3 regions of the Bacillus sp. URHA0034 genome follow, and region 2 is predicted to be linked to each of the others. Evidence: riboswitches for the same ligand, from Rfam matches in the RefSeq annotation. Region 2 holds a riboswitch; each other region holds the start of a gene.
The links. Region 2 has a riboswitch for cobalamin ahead of ACZ9EE_RS04420 (DUF4430 domain-containing protein). Riboswitches for the same ligand answer to the same signal wherever they lie in the genome.
Positions count from the first base shown of each region.

Region 1: it holds a riboswitch for cobalamin, as region 2 does, so the genes downstream of both, metE (5-methyltetrahydropteroyltriglutamate--homocysteine S-methyltransferase) here and ACZ9EE_RS04420 (DUF4430 domain-containing protein) in region 2, are expected to answer to the same signal.
Region 3: it holds a riboswitch for cobalamin, as region 2 does, so the genes downstream of both, ACZ9EE_RS27420 (ribonucleoside-diphosphate reductase subunit alpha) here and ACZ9EE_RS04420 (DUF4430 domain-containing protein) in region 2, are expected to answer to the same signal.

Region 1 is NZ_JBWCDK010000002.1:5,210,187-5,216,592, reverse strand. It holds gene metE (5-methyltetrahydropteroyltriglutamate--homocysteine S-methyltransferase) at 1-1,317, opposite strand, end outside; cobalamin riboswitch at 1,474-1,663, opposite strand; gene ACZ9EE_RS27410 (GNAT family N-acetyltransferase) at 1,796-2,338, shown strand; gene ACZ9EE_RS27405 (hypothetical protein) at 2,377-2,547, opposite strand; gene ACZ9EE_RS27400 (hypothetical protein) at 2,655-2,873, shown strand; gene ACZ9EE_RS27395 (DUF421 domain-containing protein) at 3,080-3,667, shown strand; partial or broken gene ACZ9EE_RS27390 (cation:proton antiporter) at 3,717-4,943, opposite strand; gene ACZ9EE_RS27385 (cysteine desulfurase family protein) at 5,220-6,335, opposite strand; gene ACZ9EE_RS27380 (gamma-glutamyl-gamma-aminobutyrate hydrolase family protein) at 6,361-6,406, opposite strand, start outside.
Region 2 is NZ_JBWCDK010000002.1:420,293-426,698, forward strand. It holds gene ACZ9EE_RS04400 (ABC transporter ATP-binding protein) at 1-495, opposite strand, end outside; gene ACZ9EE_RS04405 (energy-coupling factor transporter transmembrane component T) at 477-1,157, opposite strand; gene ACZ9EE_RS04410 (hypothetical protein) at 1,078-1,356, opposite strand; gene ACZ9EE_RS04415 (DUF4430 domain-containing protein) at 1,378-2,172, opposite strand; gene ACZ9EE_RS04420 (DUF4430 domain-containing protein) at 2,225-4,096, opposite strand; cobalamin riboswitch at 4,226-4,413, opposite strand; gene ribH (6,7-dimethyl-8-ribityllumazine synthase) at 4,538-5,008, opposite strand; partial or broken gene ribB (3,4-dihydroxy-2-butanone-4-phosphate synthase) at 5,050-5,664, opposite strand; gene ribE (riboflavin synthase) at 5,693-6,352, opposite strand.
Region 3 is NZ_JBWCDK010000002.1:5,216,923-5,223,328, forward strand. It holds gene metE (5-methyltetrahydropteroyltriglutamate--homocysteine S-methyltransferase) at 1-633, shown strand, start outside; cobalamin riboswitch at 720-898, shown strand; gene ACZ9EE_RS27420 (ribonucleoside-diphosphate reductase subunit alpha) at 1,201-3,477, shown strand; gene ACZ9EE_RS27425 (ribonucleotide-diphosphate reductase subunit beta) at 3,500-4,543, shown strand; gene ACZ9EE_RS27430 (flavodoxin domain-containing protein) at 4,530-5,003, shown strand; gene ACZ9EE_RS27435 (permease) at 5,521-6,406, shown strand, end outside.

The DNA.
Region 1 (6,406 bases), 4.8 Mb from region 2:
CTGAGTTTGCGGGAAGCTCCCAATTGTGGTGGTGGGCAATAGTGGTAACTGGAATGTGCCTTCCTGAATGGCTTGTCGAATCTTAAATGGCACTTCACGTTCAGCCCTAAATGAAGCCAAGTTTTCCATGTCCTTTTGTACTTGTTGATTGTTTCGGAAGGATGATTCATTCAATTCTTTAACCGCTTTTGTACTAGCTTCTATCACTTCTTGAATAGAGTCTTTACCATGACGAAGTCCTTTTGTTAGAACAACAACCTCGTCTAATTTTTCATCCGCAAAGGATAACGCATTTTTAAGTACCCCTTCCAGTGCTTCTTCACTTTTCACTGTTACAGGCACATGTAATAAGCTTGATGAGGGCTGGACGATCAGACGGTCCTTCGAAACAAACTGAGCAATTTCTGAAAGTAACGATGTTTTCTCATCAAGATTGGCGCGCCAGATATTCCTGCCATCGATAACACCAGCCGCTAACACTTTATCTTTCGGGAATCCCCACTTTTTCAAAGAGGCAAGATTCTGGCAGCCATCATGGACAAAATCCAATCCAATTCCCTGAACAGGAAGAGAAATAATCTCTTCGTAAGAATCGATGCTTTCAAAGTACGTTTGCAACAGAAGCTTTACGTTTGGTGCTGCATCATGCAATTGGTGGTAGACTTCAGAAAATATCTCTACCTCTTCTTTACAAAGGGATGTAGCTAACATAGGCTCATCGATTTGTACCCATTCCACACCTTCTGCCTCGAGCTCACTAAGTATTTCAGCATATAGCGGCACAAACTGTTGTACCACTGTTTTAAAATCACTATACCCTTTTGAGAGTTTGACAAAGGTAACCGGCCCTAAAATAACTGGTTTTCCTTCAATCCCCAGTTTTTGTTTTGCCTCTTTATAAAATTGAAGTGGACGGTTATCAACAAGAGTTGGTACAGCTCCGTCCAGCTCAGGAACAATATAGTGGTAGTTCGTATTAAACCATTTTGTCATTTCAGCGGCCACCGCATCTTTTCTTCCTCGCGCAATTTCAAAATAAGTTTCTAGCGACACTTTTCCACCACTATAGTTAAACCGGTTAGGTACCAGACCGAACATTACAGCTGTATCAAGGACATGGTCATATACGCTAAAGTCACCGACTGGAATCAGATCAATGCCCCGGTCCTTTTGCTTTTGAAGATGGTGCAGGCGAATCTCTCCCATTTGTGTTAAAAATAGCTCTTTTTCAATTTTCCCTCCCCAAAACTGTTCAAGGACCTTTTTCCACTCGCGTTTTTCTCCAATTCTTGGGTAACCTAAATTCGAACTTTTCATCTTGTTTTACATCCCCTTATATTTTTCTTTTTTGTCCCAATAAAAAATCTCCCTTTTCTTCAAGAAAAGAGAGATTGATACGCACAGTCAACTAGAATTGAGACCATCAGGATTTCTCAACACGTATTTCTCACTCCCCCCTATACACCCGTAGAGTCCAAGCGCATACAACAGGCAGGTCTCCTGACTTAGGTTCATCGCTCCTTATCCCTTCCCATTTCAATTGAAACAGTGGTTTTTTGATAAGTCGCTCACCATTACAGTGGCGGGACCGCGCCGGATTTTCACCGGTCTTCCCTTTTAAGCTGTGTAAGGATCACACAGCACCTGATGCATTTTATTATGTAATTTTTACAAACATTTTGAATTTAATAGCCATGTTAGCATGGATAACGAAGACTGTCAAAATATAATTTACTAACCTGCTTTAATATTTTGTTATAATGGTCCTATAACAAATTCTACTAGGAGTAAAAAGATGGAATTAACATATGAAGTAATCTCGGATGAAAATATTGATTGCTGTAGAGAATTATGTTATGAACTTATGGTATTCCAAAAATCAAAGGCGAAGATCAAACCTGAATTGTTTGACAGCATGAATTTTGAAACAAGGATGATTCCGTCCATCAAAAGTGCCCTACACAATTATACGGTAGTAGCAAAAGACGGAGATAAACCAGTTGGTTATGTCTACTCCAACATTTCTGCTAAAGAAGCCTATTCTAATGACTTTGCCACTTTTTTCGATCTAGCTTCTGTTAGTAAAAGTAATGTAGGATGTTTATCCAATTTTTACATAAAAGAGGAATACAGACAATTTGGGATTGGTTCTACACTTTTTAATATGTCAATGGATTGGTTAAAACAATTTGCGGATGTCGAAGATTATTTTATATTTGTCTCAAATGGCAATACAAATGCTTTGGAATTCTACAAACGAAAAGGTTTTTCGGTCAGTCATGATATTTTGGATGGTTTTATAACTGTTTTACGAAAACATAAGAAAGATATGGTGTAAATCTAACAGGTAAAACAATTGTTTTACCTGTTTATTTGTTAGAGTACAGTGACGGAAGCACGATTTCTAATTTCTAGCGGGTCTTGTGGTTCTGTTGGTTGATTGACTTCAACCATTGGTGCCCTTGATTGTGAATCATTCGCGGGACTCATTTCAGCAGGTTCACCCATATCATTCATGGCTGATGGAAAGTTATTTTGTTTATCCACATCTATCACCTCCCTATTTTATTATTTCATACAACTGAAAAAATAATTGTTTCTTTAAAAATTGGAAATAGTAATGGAGTAGAAATTAATGAGTAGGTGGGGTAATCATGGAAGAAAACAAACCAAATTTCCATAAAGAATCAATAACGAGTTCGCACGAAAATGAACCAGCCTTTAATGTATACTTAGATGAAATGCTAGTTGCCGAAGTACGTGGAAGTGATCCTACTCAACTAACCGTTATTCCGATGAGAGAACTGAATGATTATCAAGAGGACAAACTACACGAGTTTATTGAATCCATGGTTTCGGAACAAGATTATTAAGGTGAAAGGACTAACAATCTTTCGTTAGTCCTTTCACCTTACATTATTTATTTAAGCCATAAATGACTTTATCGATTTCGTCCTTTGTCGTGTACCTGCCTGAGCTAAACCGATCCGCCCCATCCCCACATCTTCAGGTACACCCATCTCCTTCTTTATTTTTAATTTAAACACAATAAGATTAATTTAAAAATGGAGGATTAAAAATGTGGACATATTTTTGGGAAGCTATACTATTTGCATCTGTAGGAACGTTTATCCTACGATTAGGAGGAAGAAAATCCATTTCACAAATGACGGTCCCACAATTGGCAATCATTATTTCATTGGGAACTGTACTTGGTGGAGAAGTGGCTGGAAAGGGAATTGGCAACTCCATAATAGCCGCTGCTACTTTTGTTGGATTTCTGGTAGTTACTGAATGGATTGCTCTGCGCTGGAACGGGACAGAAAAGGTTTTGAAAGGCGAATCAGTTCCTGTAATTTCTGAAAGGAAACTATTAATAGACAACTTAAAAACATTAAGAATTACTGTAGATGACTTGGAAAAACGTTTAAGAATGGCAGGAATTAATCGTATAGAAGATGTTCAGGTTGGAACAATCGAAAATAATGGAGAATTAGGTTATAGTCTGATGCCGCATGCCAGACCCGTCACAATGGGAGATTTAGAACGGATTTTGAAAGCTAATTTCTCACAAATTAATATAGCTAATTCGAATAACAAGGATAACATTTTTAATGAAGTAATAACAGGTGAAAATTCTAAAGAAGTTTCAAATCAATTACATTAAATAACATTGAAGACTTTAATAACAGGTCTGCATCGCAGACCCTGTTCTAGTCCTCTTCTTTATTGACGCCCAAGATGGATAAAAACGGTGTTATAGAAAGACCTTGAAAAATTAAAGAGAAGAGAACAACACTAAAGGCAATAATTAACAGGTCTTCCCTACCTTCAAAATTACGAGGAAGACTTAAAGCTAAGGCGATGGAAAGAGAACCTTTTAAACCTCCCCAATTGATCACATGCTTCCATGCATAAGGAAAGTTCTTCGAAAAAAATAAACTAGCATACACCGCAATACTTCTTGCTACAAGCACAATCAATATAGTAAATAAAATTAATTCCCATTTATCGTTGAAATTTATCCTTGTTATTTCTAATCCAACCATTAAAAAAACAACTGAGTTGGCTAGCAACGCAGTAACTTCCCAAAAATTATTTATGTTTAGCTTAGTTGTAGGACTCATACCAATTTTGGCTCCATAATTTCCAAAAATGAGACCAGCAATCACTACAGCAATTACACCTGAAGCATGGACAGATTCTGCTAATAAAAATGAGCTATAAAATAGGATAATACTGAAAATGATCTCTAACGGATAATCATCATATTGTTTGGTTAATTGAGAAAAAACATAACCAAGTGCTCCACCTATAATGAGGCCCAACGAGATTACCTTGAAAAACTCCCACAAACCATAGCCTACACCTATTGCTCCAAGGTCCAGATAGTTAAGTAAATAAAAGGCGGAAATTTTAAAAAGCACAACCGACAATCCATCATTAAATAAGCTTTCACCTTCAATAACAATCGCCAATCTCTTGTTTACCCCGACACTTTTGAAAATGGATATTACACTTACAGGGTCAGTAGCACTCATTAAAGCAGCAAAAACAAATGCTTTTGGAATGGAAAAATTCAACAGCCATATCATAAAAAACCCAATGATCAAAAAGGATAAAAGCGTTCCTCCAAAAGCCAGGGCTAAAATGGGCCCTTTATTCTCTTTTAAATGTGAGTATGGAAGCTTTAATGAGGCCTCTCCTAATAATGCTGGTAAAAACAGGGTAATAATAACAAAATTAAAAACTTCCCCTTCTGTAATAAAATCCTTTAAATGCTCTAAAATTGGAATGTTTACCAGTCCAATAATCGTTCCAACAACCACTAAGGCAATCGGGTAAGGTCGATTGAACTTTTTAGCAATAGCCGTAACACCAGCTGCAATCATGACTAACATTAGACCAATTTCAAAAATGTGATGTAAATCCAAATCATTCAATTTATACATAACCTCCTAAAGGTAAATCACTCTACTTATTCTTTGCGTTTTTCGTGCATGTATTTCATCCACTTTTTAAGTTTATGACTACAAATACAAATACCCTAAATAGAGTAGCAGCAACACCTACAGATTCAACAACTGAAAAAATAATTTTTTTTAAAAGTTGGATATGGAAAAGAGTATAAATTAATGTTTTCGTGCGAACTCTTTATTGTTTCTTAATGGAAATGGAAATGTAAATAGGACTAACAATATCTCGTTAGTCCTAACACCTTACATTATTTTTTTAAGCGATAAAATCACTTGATCGATTTCGTCTTTTGTCGTGTACCTGCCTAAGCTAAAACGAATCGCCCCCATCCCCACTTCTTCTGGTACACCCATCTCCTTTAACACCGGTGATAATTCAATACTTCCGGCATGACAAGCAGATCCTGTTGAAGCGGCTAAAAATGGGATTGCTGAAAGCAAGTCTTGACCTATTTTTCTGACAAAACTTACATTTAGTGTATTCGGAAGCCTTAATTCAGGATGACCATTTAAGACAACCTGTTCTCCGAATTCATCCTTTAGTTGACCCCAAAAATAGCTGGTCAACTCCTGTAGATGCTGATTTGTTTCCTGTTGCTTCGCAATTTCACAGGCCTTGCCTAATCCTGCGGCCAATAAAGTATTTTCCGTCCCTGCACGAAGTCCGAACTCATGCCCCGCTCCGTGAATGAGTGGTTCAAGCTCAATTCCGTTTCTAATAAAAAGTGCGCCAATTCCTTTTGGGGCATATAGTTTATGGCCAGCAATCGTTAAGAGATCCACTTTTAGTTCATTCACGTCAATAGAGACTTTTCCTGCTGATTGAGAAGCATCCGTATGAAAAGCAATTCCTTTTTTCTTAGCTATTTCCCCAATCTCTAGAATTGGCTGGATTGTGCCCGTTTCATTGTTAGAGTGCATAATGGAAATCAAGATGGTTTCTTTTGTGATTGCCTTTTCGATTTCTTCCGGTAAAACTCTCCCGTGCCGGTCGACACCTACGTATGTGACCTTTGCTCCTACTTGTTCCAGAAACTTACAAGGGTTGATAATCGCAGGATGTTCAATTTTAGAGGTAATAATATGATTGCCTTTATGTCGATTTTTAAAGTAAAATCCTTTTAATGCCATGTTATTGGCTTCACTGCCCCCGCTAGTAAAAATAACTTCTCCTGCCGAGCTTCCTATTAAATTAGCCACTTGTTTTCTCGCGTTTTGTAACACCTCTTTAACTGGGCTTCCTGCCCAATGGAGAGCAGAGGGATTTCCATAAAAATCTGTTAGCAAAGGCTGCATGGCATCTACCACTTCAGGTGCCAATGGGGTACTCGCATTATAATCCAGATAAATTTTCTTCATACATTGATCCTCCTTTTTCTAGAGTTTATAAAACAGGAACTTTCATGCTGCTTTTAATAAATTCAGCAAAC
Region 2 (6,406 bases):
TTCATCGAGTAATAAAATAGAAGGCTGCATCATCAAGACAGAGGCTAAGTTTATTTGCTGCTTTTTCCCTCCGGAAAGTTCCTGTGATTTTCGAATCAGCAAGGATTCCGCCCCAAAAAAATGCACCATTTCCGCTACTCGGTTTCTCATTTCATTTGGTTCCAGGCCGATATTCTCCAAGCCAAAGACGATTTCATGTAAAACATCATTGGCGACAATCTGATTTTCCGGATCTTGAAACACAAAACCAACTTCCTTGCTTAGCTCGGTGGTCTCTTCAATTGCTTGACCATTAATGGAAATCCTTCCTGACAGCGTACCATGAGGCTGGATTTCTTTTTTTAATAAACGTAACAGCGTGCTTTTTCCAGAACCTGATGCCCCAAAAAGGACAACGAATTGCCCTTTTTCGATGTTTAGTGAAAGATTCCGAATGGCAGGTTCCTTACTGTCTGGATAGGTAAAACTCACATCGGTTAATTCGATAAGCGCCATCGGAACATTCCACCTGCCTCGACTAATAATGGGAAACTTAAAAATAATGTATAAGAAATTAAAACTGCTGTATCCATCAACGAAAGATGCCATGTTTCCATCAACGGGTATACGGTAAGAAAACCATAACCTGAAATTCGTTCAACTATGCTAAAGGAGAGCAGACTTAGTAAATACATAATCGCGATCCAATCTGCTTGGTTCATTTTAAAATATTCATAGGAGGAACGTGGTCCGTAGCCGTAGCCCCGTGCTTTCATCGAGTCAGCAGTTTGAATCGCTTCTTCTAACGAAAAAGTCAATAACGTTTGCACATATAGCATACCAATTCTGACTCTCGCTCTCCAGCTGCCATGAGTGACTGAAAGACCTTTACTTCTTTGGACCATCGCTATCTCTTCCAGCCTTCTTCTCATTAACGGAATAAATCTTAGGGTTAACATGAGGAGGACAGCAAATTGCGGTAAAATCTTGGCAAATAAAAATAATAGTTTGTTTGGTGTCATGATGACATTATAAGACACGAATAACGCGATAATCCCAATAATCGAGAGGGCATTCATTCCACCATAAACGACCGCTTCAACCGTGACACGGTGTTGGTTGATTTCCATTAACAGATGCCGTCCCCTCTCGTTGAACAGCGGATTCATCATCACCATCAGCAGGAAGGTCGTGATAATGAAGAACGACCAGCGCCGTAATCCGTTTCAAGCGATCATGGAGTAGATTAATCAAAAAAACAACTGCAATCGAGGTCACTAAAAAAAGGGGGTGCAGCATTAATATTAGCAAGGATACCGCTCCCGCATAAAAAAGAAAAGTAACAAACGGATGAAAGCGATCAAACCGTAGTCTCATCGCTTGTTCCTCCTAAAAATATTATTCGGTATAGTAGCATTCAATCCGATCACCAGCTTTTACCTTTATAACTCCGATGCTCTTGGTGATACTCACACCATTGTGCTTAAACACCCAGCCGCTTTTTGCTCCATAATCAAACTCATAAATATTATCAATACCTTCTATATAAGCTGTTGCTCCGCTGCCGCTTGAATCTATATCAATATTTGTTCGTTTTACAACATCAAAAATTGTATCACCATCATTTATTTTCACCTTACTAGGAGCAAGAATGGTCCCTTTGTCTTTTGGCCCAACAATTGATAACGTAACCGTAGCCACCGGCTTTGGTGCTGGAACTGCCGGCTTCACAACTGGAGTTGTCTGTGTTGTTGTTTTGGTGTTTGTTGTTGTGTTTGTTGTTGTCTTTGCTGCTGGATTAGTCGTACTGCTTGTTGTAGTTCCTGCCGGTTTTGCTGTAGATGTTACAGTATTTTTACTTGTTGTTGCTGGAGTAGACGGCTTTTCTGCAGCTGAACTTTTTTGAACCGGCTGTGGACTTGGTCCGCTTTCCATTTTCGGAGCTGCCGGTTTGGAAGCTGGCTGCTGTTTTTCCTCTGTTACTGCCGGAGCAGCTGCCGGTTTCGTTTCTTCAACAGTAATCTGTTGCTTTGACTCTTGCTCAGCTTTATTGTCTGCTTTTGCGGTTACTTCAACCGTTTTTGTTTCTTTCTTCGTATCCTGGTTACTGGCGTTACTTGAACCGCATCCTGTTAAACTAAAGATGACTACTAAAATGGCTAAAAGAACAGCAAAGTTAAATCTTCTTTTCATGTGTACCTCCAATCAATCCCCTCTTGTGATTCCAAGAGGGGATTCCTTATTTTCATACGTTTTGTTTTCTTTGTCTGATATAAAAAACACTACCCGCAATGATGAATAAAAGTCCCAACGCTAAAAGGTTATACATATTCGTCGCTGTATTTGGAAGTGCGTGTCCTGTCTGACTGGTAGTTTTCACAACTTCAGCAGTTGGAGCAGGTTGTTCCGTTTTCGGAGTACCAACAGCCGGTGTCTCGACAGCTGGATTATTCTCAGATAGTGTCAAATGGTATAAGGAACCTTTTCCATCTGTAAACAGTTTATAGGCAACTAATCCTTGAATCGCTTGTGAGGTTGTAAACGGGTCACTCGCATCCCCGCCCTGCCAGTCAAAACCGCCATCTTTATTTTGGAATGATAGCAAATACTTTACAAGTCCGTTATTGTCTTTCGAAAAATCACCGCTATTGGCATCGATTCCAAGCGCAGATAATGCGATAATCACTTGGGCTGCTGTTGAGCTATTATCAATTTTGGATGCTTGATACTGTGTTGATAGAAACTGGACGGCTGCCTCAACCTTTTCCTTTACACCAGCCTGATCCTTAAACGGTGCCAGGGCAGTTAAAATCATTGCTGTCGTATCAATATCACTTGTTGAACTTTCGTCCCACGCCCAGCCGCCATCACTGTTTTGTCTATCCGTCAAATAACTGATCAGTTTTTCTTTTGTCCATTGGGCCGAATTCGGTATAGTGAAATCTGCGCTGTCTAAGGCCACTAGTGCATAGGCAACCCCATTTAAGCCTTGTTTTGTCACATTTCCATTATAGATTGCTTCGATTAGATTATACCCTTCTACATTTGTCGGATTACCGCCTGCAGCTATAATCCCTAGAGCATATCGTTCGGTATCGGTAATTCTTGAAAACTTTCCTTGTTTCTCTTTCACTATTGCCTTTACTCCTGCAAGATAGTCCTTGGGAATTGCTTTTCCCGCTTGCTTTAAGGCAATGACTTGCCATTCGCCCACTTCGTTTTTCAGCACATAGGCACTCGTAGAATTTACTGCTGTTTGAAGAATATCTGCTGAGATTGTCCCAGTGGCCGGTGTTGATGGTATTGATGGTGTTGTCGGTGTTGTCGGTGTTGTCGGTGTTGTCGGTGTTGTCGGTGTTGTCGGTGTTGTCGGTGTTGTTGGTGTTTTTTCTTCATTGTCTCCATTTCCTGGAGCAGGTGTATAGGATTCAAGTTGAAAACTGATTTGGTTTCCATTTTGAAGCTGGTAACTTTCTGCCCCAACAGAAGCCATATTTCCATCCACATAGAATCCCCAGAAGTTAGATCCTTCCGCTTTAATACCTTTTAATGTAGTAATCATCTTTCCATATTGTGTATCCTCAAACCCAACCTGGTCATTTCCTAAAGCTACTTGTAATAGCTGAAATGCATTAGGACTGCCAATCACTTCTAACGATGGAAAGTCCGCTACTGTTTTCTTTTTATCATCGACAACTTTCAGAGAAACCGTCGATTTTGCTGGTTTTGTATAATCGGTTAGCCGGAATGTTAATTTGTCACCATTTTGAACCACATATGAATCCGGTCCGACCTGGGCAGAGATTCCATTGATAAAAAAAGCCCAAAATTGGTTTTCTCCTGCTTTCACTCCATTAATACCGGTTAGCATCGGGCCGTAACTGCTATTCGTATATTCGAGGTTTTCTTTACCAACCGTATCAATCAGCGCCTCGGCAGCTGTTTCTTTCTCCCTATATTGGAGTGCCTTTTCAGGAGCTATTGCTGTCGAGTCCAGCCCTAATACAGTTACACTGCCTTGGTTTCCCTCCGCCGCTAAAGCTGATGTTTGGAAGCCGCTTGTCAGTACCATCAAGACTAACAGCAATGACACCCATAGATTTTTTCTTGTTAACATTCTACTTGCATCCCCTTCACTTAAATATAGACATAAAAAAATCCCCCTATAGAAGGAGGAGTGTTATGTACGTTAAGCTAGAAACCATACGTATGTTTCTATTCTTAACACTCTCCTATCCGCGTAGGCTGTTGGTGTCGAAAACAGGCAGGTTTCCTGGCTTATGATCATCGCTTCCTGCGTCTTCCCATCTTTCGACAGTGACATCTGCAGGCTGCTCCCATTTACAGTGGCGGGACCGCGTTGGTTTTAAACCAACTTCCCTATTAAGCTTAGAGTCTAGTAAAGACTCAAGCACCTATTTTACCGTGCTATTTTTTTATGATAGGACTATTATATCGACAAATCGATTCGTTTGTATATACCTATCTTAAAATCATTAATATTTTAAAATAAGAACAGGCCGTAAGCTGCCTGTTCTTATCCTTCACTGCCCATCCATTACTGTTCAATATTTCTGCATAAATTCGCCATTTCAATTGCTGATACAGCCGAATCCCAACCCTTATTTCCAGCCTTTGTTCCGGCACGTTCAATTGCCTGCTCGATTGAATCGGTTGTTAGAACTCCAAAAATAACAGGAATACCACTTGCTAATGCCGTTGCATTAATTCCCTTAGCCGCTTCGTTACAAACATAATCAAAATGTGGTGTTGCACCGCGGATGACCGTTCCAAGGGTGATAACCGCATCATACTTTTTACTAAATGCCATCTTTTGAGCAATCAACGGTAGTTCAAATGCACCCGGAACCCAAGCGATATCTACGTCAGATTCGCTGACACCATGACGTTTTAACGCATCCTGTGCACCATCTAATAATTTACCAGTTATAAACTCATTAAATCTCCCGACCACAATCCCAACTTTTAAACCCGTCCCTACTAAATTACCTTCAAATATATTTGTCATGTTGATTCCTCCAAGATTATTTTTTATTTTTCAGACTTTGTTTTTGACTGACTTTCTTTTTTGGTTCGATACTCTATCAATGCTTCAATCGTAATCATTTTTAGATTCAATTGATCAGCTAATTTTCGAAGCTGTGGTACACGTGCCATTGTGCCATCTTCATTCATGATTTCACATATTACTCCAGCAGGCTTAGCTCCACATAATCTGGCAAGGTCGACTGCAGCTTCCGTATGCCCGTTCCTCACTAAGACACCGCCTTTTTTCGCCATAAGCGGAAACATATGCCCAGGCCTTTTAAAATCCTCCGCTTTTGCTTCTGGGTCAAGTAAACTTAACACAGTGGCCGAACGTTCATAGGCAGATATTCCGGTCGTCGAAAATTTATGGTCAATACTGACAGTAAAAGCCGTTCCATGATAGTCTGTGTTGTGTTCAACCATTGGCTGTAAATCCAATTTATTTGCTAATTCTTCTTCAATGGGCACACAGACTAGCCCTCTGCCATGTGTGACCATAAAGTTAATAACAGCTGGAGTTGCTTTTTCAGCCAAGGCAATAAAGTCCCCTTCATTTTCCCTGTCTTCATCATCACAAACGATAATGACTTTTCCTTCTTTTAAATCCGCTAGGGCTTCCTCTATTGGATTGAACATGTAATCACTCCTTTTTCTCTTTCTATAACTAATAAAAGCCGTTTTCTTCTAAAAAGCTTTGTGTAAGCCCTGATTTTTTTTGCTGCTTTGATTCCTTGCCAAGGCTTTGGATAAAATGGCCGACATATTTGCCAATCATATCGCATTCTAAATTCACGATATCGCCTGAGCCTTTTAAGCCGATTACAGATTCTGATAAGGTATGTGGAATAAGCGAAAGGGTAAAACTTGTGTCTGAAACATCAAATACGGTTAAGCTAGTTCCGTCTACCGCAACAGATCCGCGGACAATCACATATCTCAGAACTTCAGGATCAGCCTCGATTTCGTAATAAACGGCATTTTCCAAGGCTTGTTTTCTTTTAATCATCCCAGTTCCATCAATATGACCCGAGACAAAATGTCCGCCAAATCGGCCGCCTGCTGCCATTGCTCTCTCAAGATTGACCCTTGTACCACTTTGGACATGATTTAGGCTGGTTGCTTTGACTGTTTCCGGCATGACATCCACTGTAAACTGCCTGCTAGAAAAAGAAGTAACTGTCAGGCAAACACCATTTACAGAGATGCTGTCACCAAGATGTATATCCTGTAGTATCTTTTCCGCTTCTATCGTTAATACATACGAATTTGCCGCTCGCTGGATCTTTGCTACTTTACCTATTTCCTCGATAATTCCAGTAAACATTATCCTTCTTCTCCTTACTTTGGTTATGCCGTTTTCTGGTATCTTTCATCAGGA
Region 3 (6,406 bases), 4.8 Mb from region 2:
AAAGGGATGTTAACAGGTCCGATTACGATTCTAAATTGGTCGTTTGTCCGCGATGATATTCCACGCTATGAGGTGGCCAATCAAATTGCCCTTGCACTTCGCAAAGAAGTGGAAATACTTGAGGAAAATGGAATCCGGATGATACAAGTGGATGAGCCTGCACTACGTGAAGGATTGCCCCTAAAGCGTGAGAACTGGGATCGTTATTTGAATGCTGCTGTATATGCCTTCAAACTCGCCACCACATCGGTTCAAAATGAAACCCAAATTCATACGCACATGTGTTATGCCAATTTCGAAGATATTATCGATGCGATAAATGACCTCGATGCGGATGTAATTTCCATTGAGACATCCCGCAGTCATGGTGAATTACTATCGGCTTTTGAAGATCATACGTATGACAAAGGGATTGGTCTGGGAGTTTACGATATTCATAGTCCTCGTGTACCAGCACTTGAAGAGTTGACGAGAAACATTGAGAGGGCCCTTCAAGTCCTTGATCCGAAGCTGTTCTGGATTAATCCTGATTGCGGTTTGAAAACCCGTGGGCTGGAGGAGTCCGTTGCTGCCCTAACGGTAATGGTGGCAGCTGCACGGCAGGTGAGAAATAATCTTGTTGTGAAAAAATAAAATACTTGTCAAAGTGAGAGTAGTGTACTATATTAGTTGATATACAATATTTAGTGTTTATTTTTATAAATGAATACTAAATATAGATAATAACCAATGAAAATGGTGTCTATTAAGACTTAATAGGGAATCTGGTGAAAATCCAGAACTGTACCCGCAACTGTATATGCTGACGAAATAATCGTATCCACTGTCTTAGGACGGGAAGGGATTAGAGTAGGCTCAAAGCATAAGTCAGGAGACCTGCCATTTTTATAGCGTGTTATCTTCTTCGGGAAGTGGGAAGATAAAACGAGGGGTATTCTGACTAATACAGTGATCCTGCTGTTTTACTAGATCAATCCACGTTTTATTAAACCCATCTTCTCTGAAGATGGGTTTTTTACTGTTGTTTGACACAAGTAATGGTGACCGAGCGGTTGGACGAAACGTTTTCTGGGGGCACAAAAGTAGATAATTGTGCCCGTAGCCCCAGAGAATAGTGTACCAATGGTTACAAAAGAAGAAATTTACGACCGAATTCCTAAAAAGTCGGGGAGTCATGGTCACAAAAAAAGGGGTAATCATATGACTGTTAAAAATCATCCTGAAATCGATATTGTTTTAGAAGCGATAAAAAGAGCAAACGAAAAATATAATCTGGATACAACCGAACTAGTACAAAAGATAACCGAACTAGAGGTATCTTTACGAAATGAACAATCACTGCTCTATGCTTTAAATCAAATCTCGATGGAGGACCCAAACTGGACCTTTCTGGCGGCAAACCTATTTTTAAATAATTTATATGAGAAAGCAGCCAAACATAGAGGATATCAACAAAACGAAAAATACGGTGATTTTTATACACTACTTACATATCTGACGAAAATAGGTATCTACTCTGAAAATTTATTACATGATTATACCAAGGAAGAGATCGAAAACCTGGGGGCAGAAATAGATTCGGACAAGGACCATTTGTTTAATTATATAGGATTATTTTTATTAGCAGACCGATACCTTGCGAAAGACTACGAGGGAAGAATCTACGAATTACCTCAAGAACGCTTTATGATTATCGCGATGACCTTGATGAAAAACGAGTCTAGGGAAAAGCGATTAACCTTTGTGAAAGAAGCATACTGGGCATTAAGCAACTTGTATATGACGGTTGCGACCCCGACTCTCTCCAATGCCGGGAAAAGTTTTGGGCAGCTTTCCTCTTGTTTTATTGATACGGTAGATGATTCGTTAGACGGAATTTATTTAAACAATTGGGACATTGCCCGATTAAGTAAAGATGGCGGCGGTATTGGTATTTATCTAGGAAAAGTGCGTGCTTTAGGGTCTGATATTAAAAAATTCAAAGGAAATTCGTCCGGTGTGGTCCCGTGGATTAGACTCATCAATGATACAGCGGTGAGTGTGGACCAACTGGGGCAAAGACAAGGAGCCATCGCGGTTTACTTAGATGTTTTTCATAAAGACATGATGAATGGCTTTTTAGATTTAAAAACAAACAATGGTGACGAAAGACGAAAGGCACATGATATTTTTACCGGGGTGTCCATTCCAGATTTATTTATGAAGAAACTAGAAGAAGTGGATCAAAACGGGAGAAGCGTGGGAGAATGGCATACCTTTTGCCCCCATCAAGTCAAACAAATCATGGGCTGGAAGGATGAGAACGGGACTCCGCTAGGTCTGGAAGATTTTTATGATGAGGTGGAGGAGAAGTTCTTTACTGAAAAATATGAAGAAGCGGTAAGACATCCTTTACTCCAGAGGAAAACGTATCGAGCGATGGATCTGATGGCCAGAATCATGATTTCTCAATTAGAAACAGGGACGCCATATATGTTCTATCGGGATGAGGTCAATCGGCAAAATCCTAACAAACATGTTCGGGGAAAAGGCCGTACATCTATTTTTTGCAGTAATTTATGTACGGAAATTGCCCAAAACATGTCAGCTACTGCCATTGTCAAGGAATTTAAGGATGAAGATGGCAATATTGTCATCATTCGAAAACCGGGGGATTTTGTTGTTTGTAATCTATCATCTATTAATCTTCCAAAATCAGTTCATGTTTTAGAAAGATTAATTTCCATTCAGGTAAGAATGTTAGATAACGTAATTGATCTTAATACCATTTCTGTTGGACAAGCTGAAGTAACCAATAAAAAATACCGTGCGATTGGCTTGGGGACGTTTGGCTGGCATCATCTCCTGGCATTAGAGGGGATTTTCTGGGAATCAGATAAGGCGGTTTCCTATGCCGATCGGCTATATGAGGAAATTGCCTACTATACCATTCGTTCCTCGATGCTGTTAGCAAAGGAAAAAGGCTTTTATAGTAAGTTTGCTGGATCAGAATGGCAAACAGGACGTTATTTCGAACGGAAAGGTTATAAGAGTGAACGGTGGAATCAGTTGAAAGAGGATGTTTCCAAATACGGTGTGAGGAATGGCTGGATGATGGCGATTGCACCTAACTCATCAACAGCCAAGATTGGTGGGTCGACAGATGGAATTGATCCGTTATATGCGGTCGAATACGCGGAAGAGAAGAAGAACTTTAAATTTAAGGTCACCGCACCTGATTTAGACCATAATACTTATAACTTTTATCGCCGAACAAGACATGGATTAGATCAAACCTGGAGCATTCGCCAGAACGCCGCACGCCAGCGCCATATTGACCAATCGATTAGTTTTAATCTATATGTCCGTCATGATATTAAGGCAAAGGACTTGTTGAATCTCCATCTGGAAGCCTGGAAGCAAGGCTTAAAAACAACTTATTACATTAGAAGTACATCGCAATCAGAGATTGATGAATGTGAAGCCTGTCATAGTTAGGAATTAAGGAGGTATTGAGAAGATGATTCATACACCATTAACGAAAATTAAACTGTTAAACCCGGAATATCCCAATAAGTCAACCAAAATTATCAATGGAAAGTCTTCAGGTCTGCTGAATTGGAATGATATTGCCTATCCAAAAATGTATGATTTGTATCAAACCCTGCTTGCGAATTTTTGGAAGGCGCAAGAAATTAATATGCAGGATGATATTAAACAGTGGGATTCCCTAAGTGATACTGAAAAAGATGTTTTCCTGCGAATAAACACACAGCTTGCTTCACTTGACAGCCTGCAAACTCCGACAATGAGTCAGGTGATGGATTATGTAACAGACTCAAGCTTTAAAGCCATTTTCGCTGTGATTTCACAGCAAGAAGCAGTTCATAATGAGTCCTATTCCTATATCCTAAGCTCCTTGGTCCCGATAGGCGAACAAAATGAACGATTCAATCAGGCCAAAGTGGATCCAATTGTGAAAAAGAGAAATCAATTAATTTTGGATGCATATGAGTATTTTAGAGAGAATCCTACACCACAAACTTTATTCCAATTGTGTGTGAATTCTATCAATCTTGAAGGGATTTACTTTTACGCAGGGTTTGCCTTTTTCTATCACCTGGCACGTGAGCAAAAAATGCTGAAAACGAGTACAATGATCAGTTATATCCAACGCGATGAAATGCAGCATGCCTACTTTATTGCTCAGTTTATCCGTATCCTTTTAACGGAAAATCCCGCTCTTCATACAGAGGAAAATATTAACTATGTGTATCAGGCAATCGGCCAGGCGGTTGAACTTGAAAAAGAGTGGGCGCATTACATTTTAGCTGAAATTAAAGGAATTGATTTACAGGAATTTGAAGAGTATGTCGAGTATCTTGCCAATAAACGGTTGAGACAGTTAGGATTGAACAACCTTTATCCTGAAAAAATAAATCCTATGCCTTGGATTCAAGTGTTCGGAGATGACATGGTGAATGAGACGAAGTCGGATTTCTTTGAGCAAAAATCAAGAACCTACTCAAAAGTCTCACAGTCCAACGGGTTTGACGAATTATAAGATGAAGATTGCGATTGTTTATACGTCTATAACAGGAAATACCAAAGAATTAGCGGAGATGATTTATCGAAACTTTATCGGCCGTTTGGTGGACGTGTTGATTTATAGGATTGAAAATTTTCCCTTTGCGTTTTTAAGTAACTTTGATGCGATTGTGATTGGCACTTATACATGGGGAGATGGTGAAATCCCTAAAGAAATGTGGAAACTCTATCAAGGCTTTGAGAAGGTTGACTGTAAAGACTTGGTCACAGCGGTTTTCGGTACGGGAGATAGCTTTTATCCGAACTATTGTGGAGCAGTCAATTTGTTTCGCGATATGTTATACGTGCACACCAACCTTGCTGCAACGCTGAAAGTGGAACTGCTTCCCCAAATACAGGACTTTCATCGCAGTGAAATGTTTGTTGATTCAATAATAAAAAGGGCTAACCAAATAGCTCCCAATTTAAAAGTATAAATTACTAAATAACAGGTAAAAAATCACAAGTTTTTTCCCTGTTATTTTTAAGATGAAAAGGTGCTGGTGTCCATGAAAGATTTCCATTGCTGTGCAACATGCCGTCATTTTAAAATAGAGAAAAAATCAGAAGGAATCAGCTATTTTTGCAGCCGGTTAGGGTATGAAACACAAACAAACTACAAATTTAATTGCTGGAGCCCTAAGGAGCAGGTAATAAAATTGATGAATAAAAGAAACAGTGGAAGCAGTTAAAATTTCAACGATTAAGAGTAAGCCGAAAGATACCGTTAAAGACATTTATTTTAATTTATTCATAAAATATTCACATTTAAGTGATAGAATCATTTTGGGTAAACCAACGATTACCTAATAAAGAGAAATCCAGCCATCATTGTGCTGGAATTTTTTTTAATTATTATTGGTTTCAAACTCCATTGGAAAATCAAAACATATCAAATTAGTAATAATTTTGATATGATAGAAATTGTTTTTTTAGAGAAACCAATTGTGTTATATCACAGGAGGAATATGCATGGATCGATTATTACAATTGAATACGATTTTTATAAGTATTATCATTGAAGCATTCCCATTTATTGTCATCGGGGCTTTTATATCTGCACTGATAGAAGTTTTTGTTTCTGAAAATACACTGCTTAGAATTCTGCCAAAAAATAGATATTTATCTGTTGTTGCTGCTAGTTTTATGGGAGTATTATTTCCTGGATGTGAATGTGGGATTGTTCCCATCGTGTCACGGTTAATAAAAAAAGGACTCGCCCCTCATGCAGGAATTGCCTTTATGCTTTCTGGTCCAATCATCAATCCGATTGTTTTATTTGCAACATTTATTGCATTCGGAGATAGCTGGACGATGGTAGGGTACCGAGCAGGGTTAGCAATAGGTGTCTCAATTTTAGTTGGACTTGTATTATCTTTTGTTATAAAGGACAATCCACTAAAAGAAAATAATGAAATACATGTTCACGACCATTCTCACCAGAATACTAGACAAAAATTAATGAGTGTTCTTAACCATACTATTGACGAATTTTTTAGTATGGGAAAATACGTAGTGCTGGGTGCACTACTTGCATCTACTATGCAAGTTTATGTACCAACACGGATATTAACAACACTGGGCGGTACGCACGTAACTGCAGTATTGGTTATGATGGTTTTAGCTTTTATCTTATCTGTTTGTTCGGAAGCAGATGCTTTTGTAGCAGCATCTTTTCGTAATTTTTTCCCCCAAACTTCAATCGTATCTTTCTTAGTGTTTGGCAATATGGTGGACATTAAAAATTTACTTATGATGTTTGGATCTTTTAAAGCAAAATTTGCTCTGCTTTTAGTTTCATTAATTTCTTCATTTGTATTCATTGGTTCACTTCTTTTGT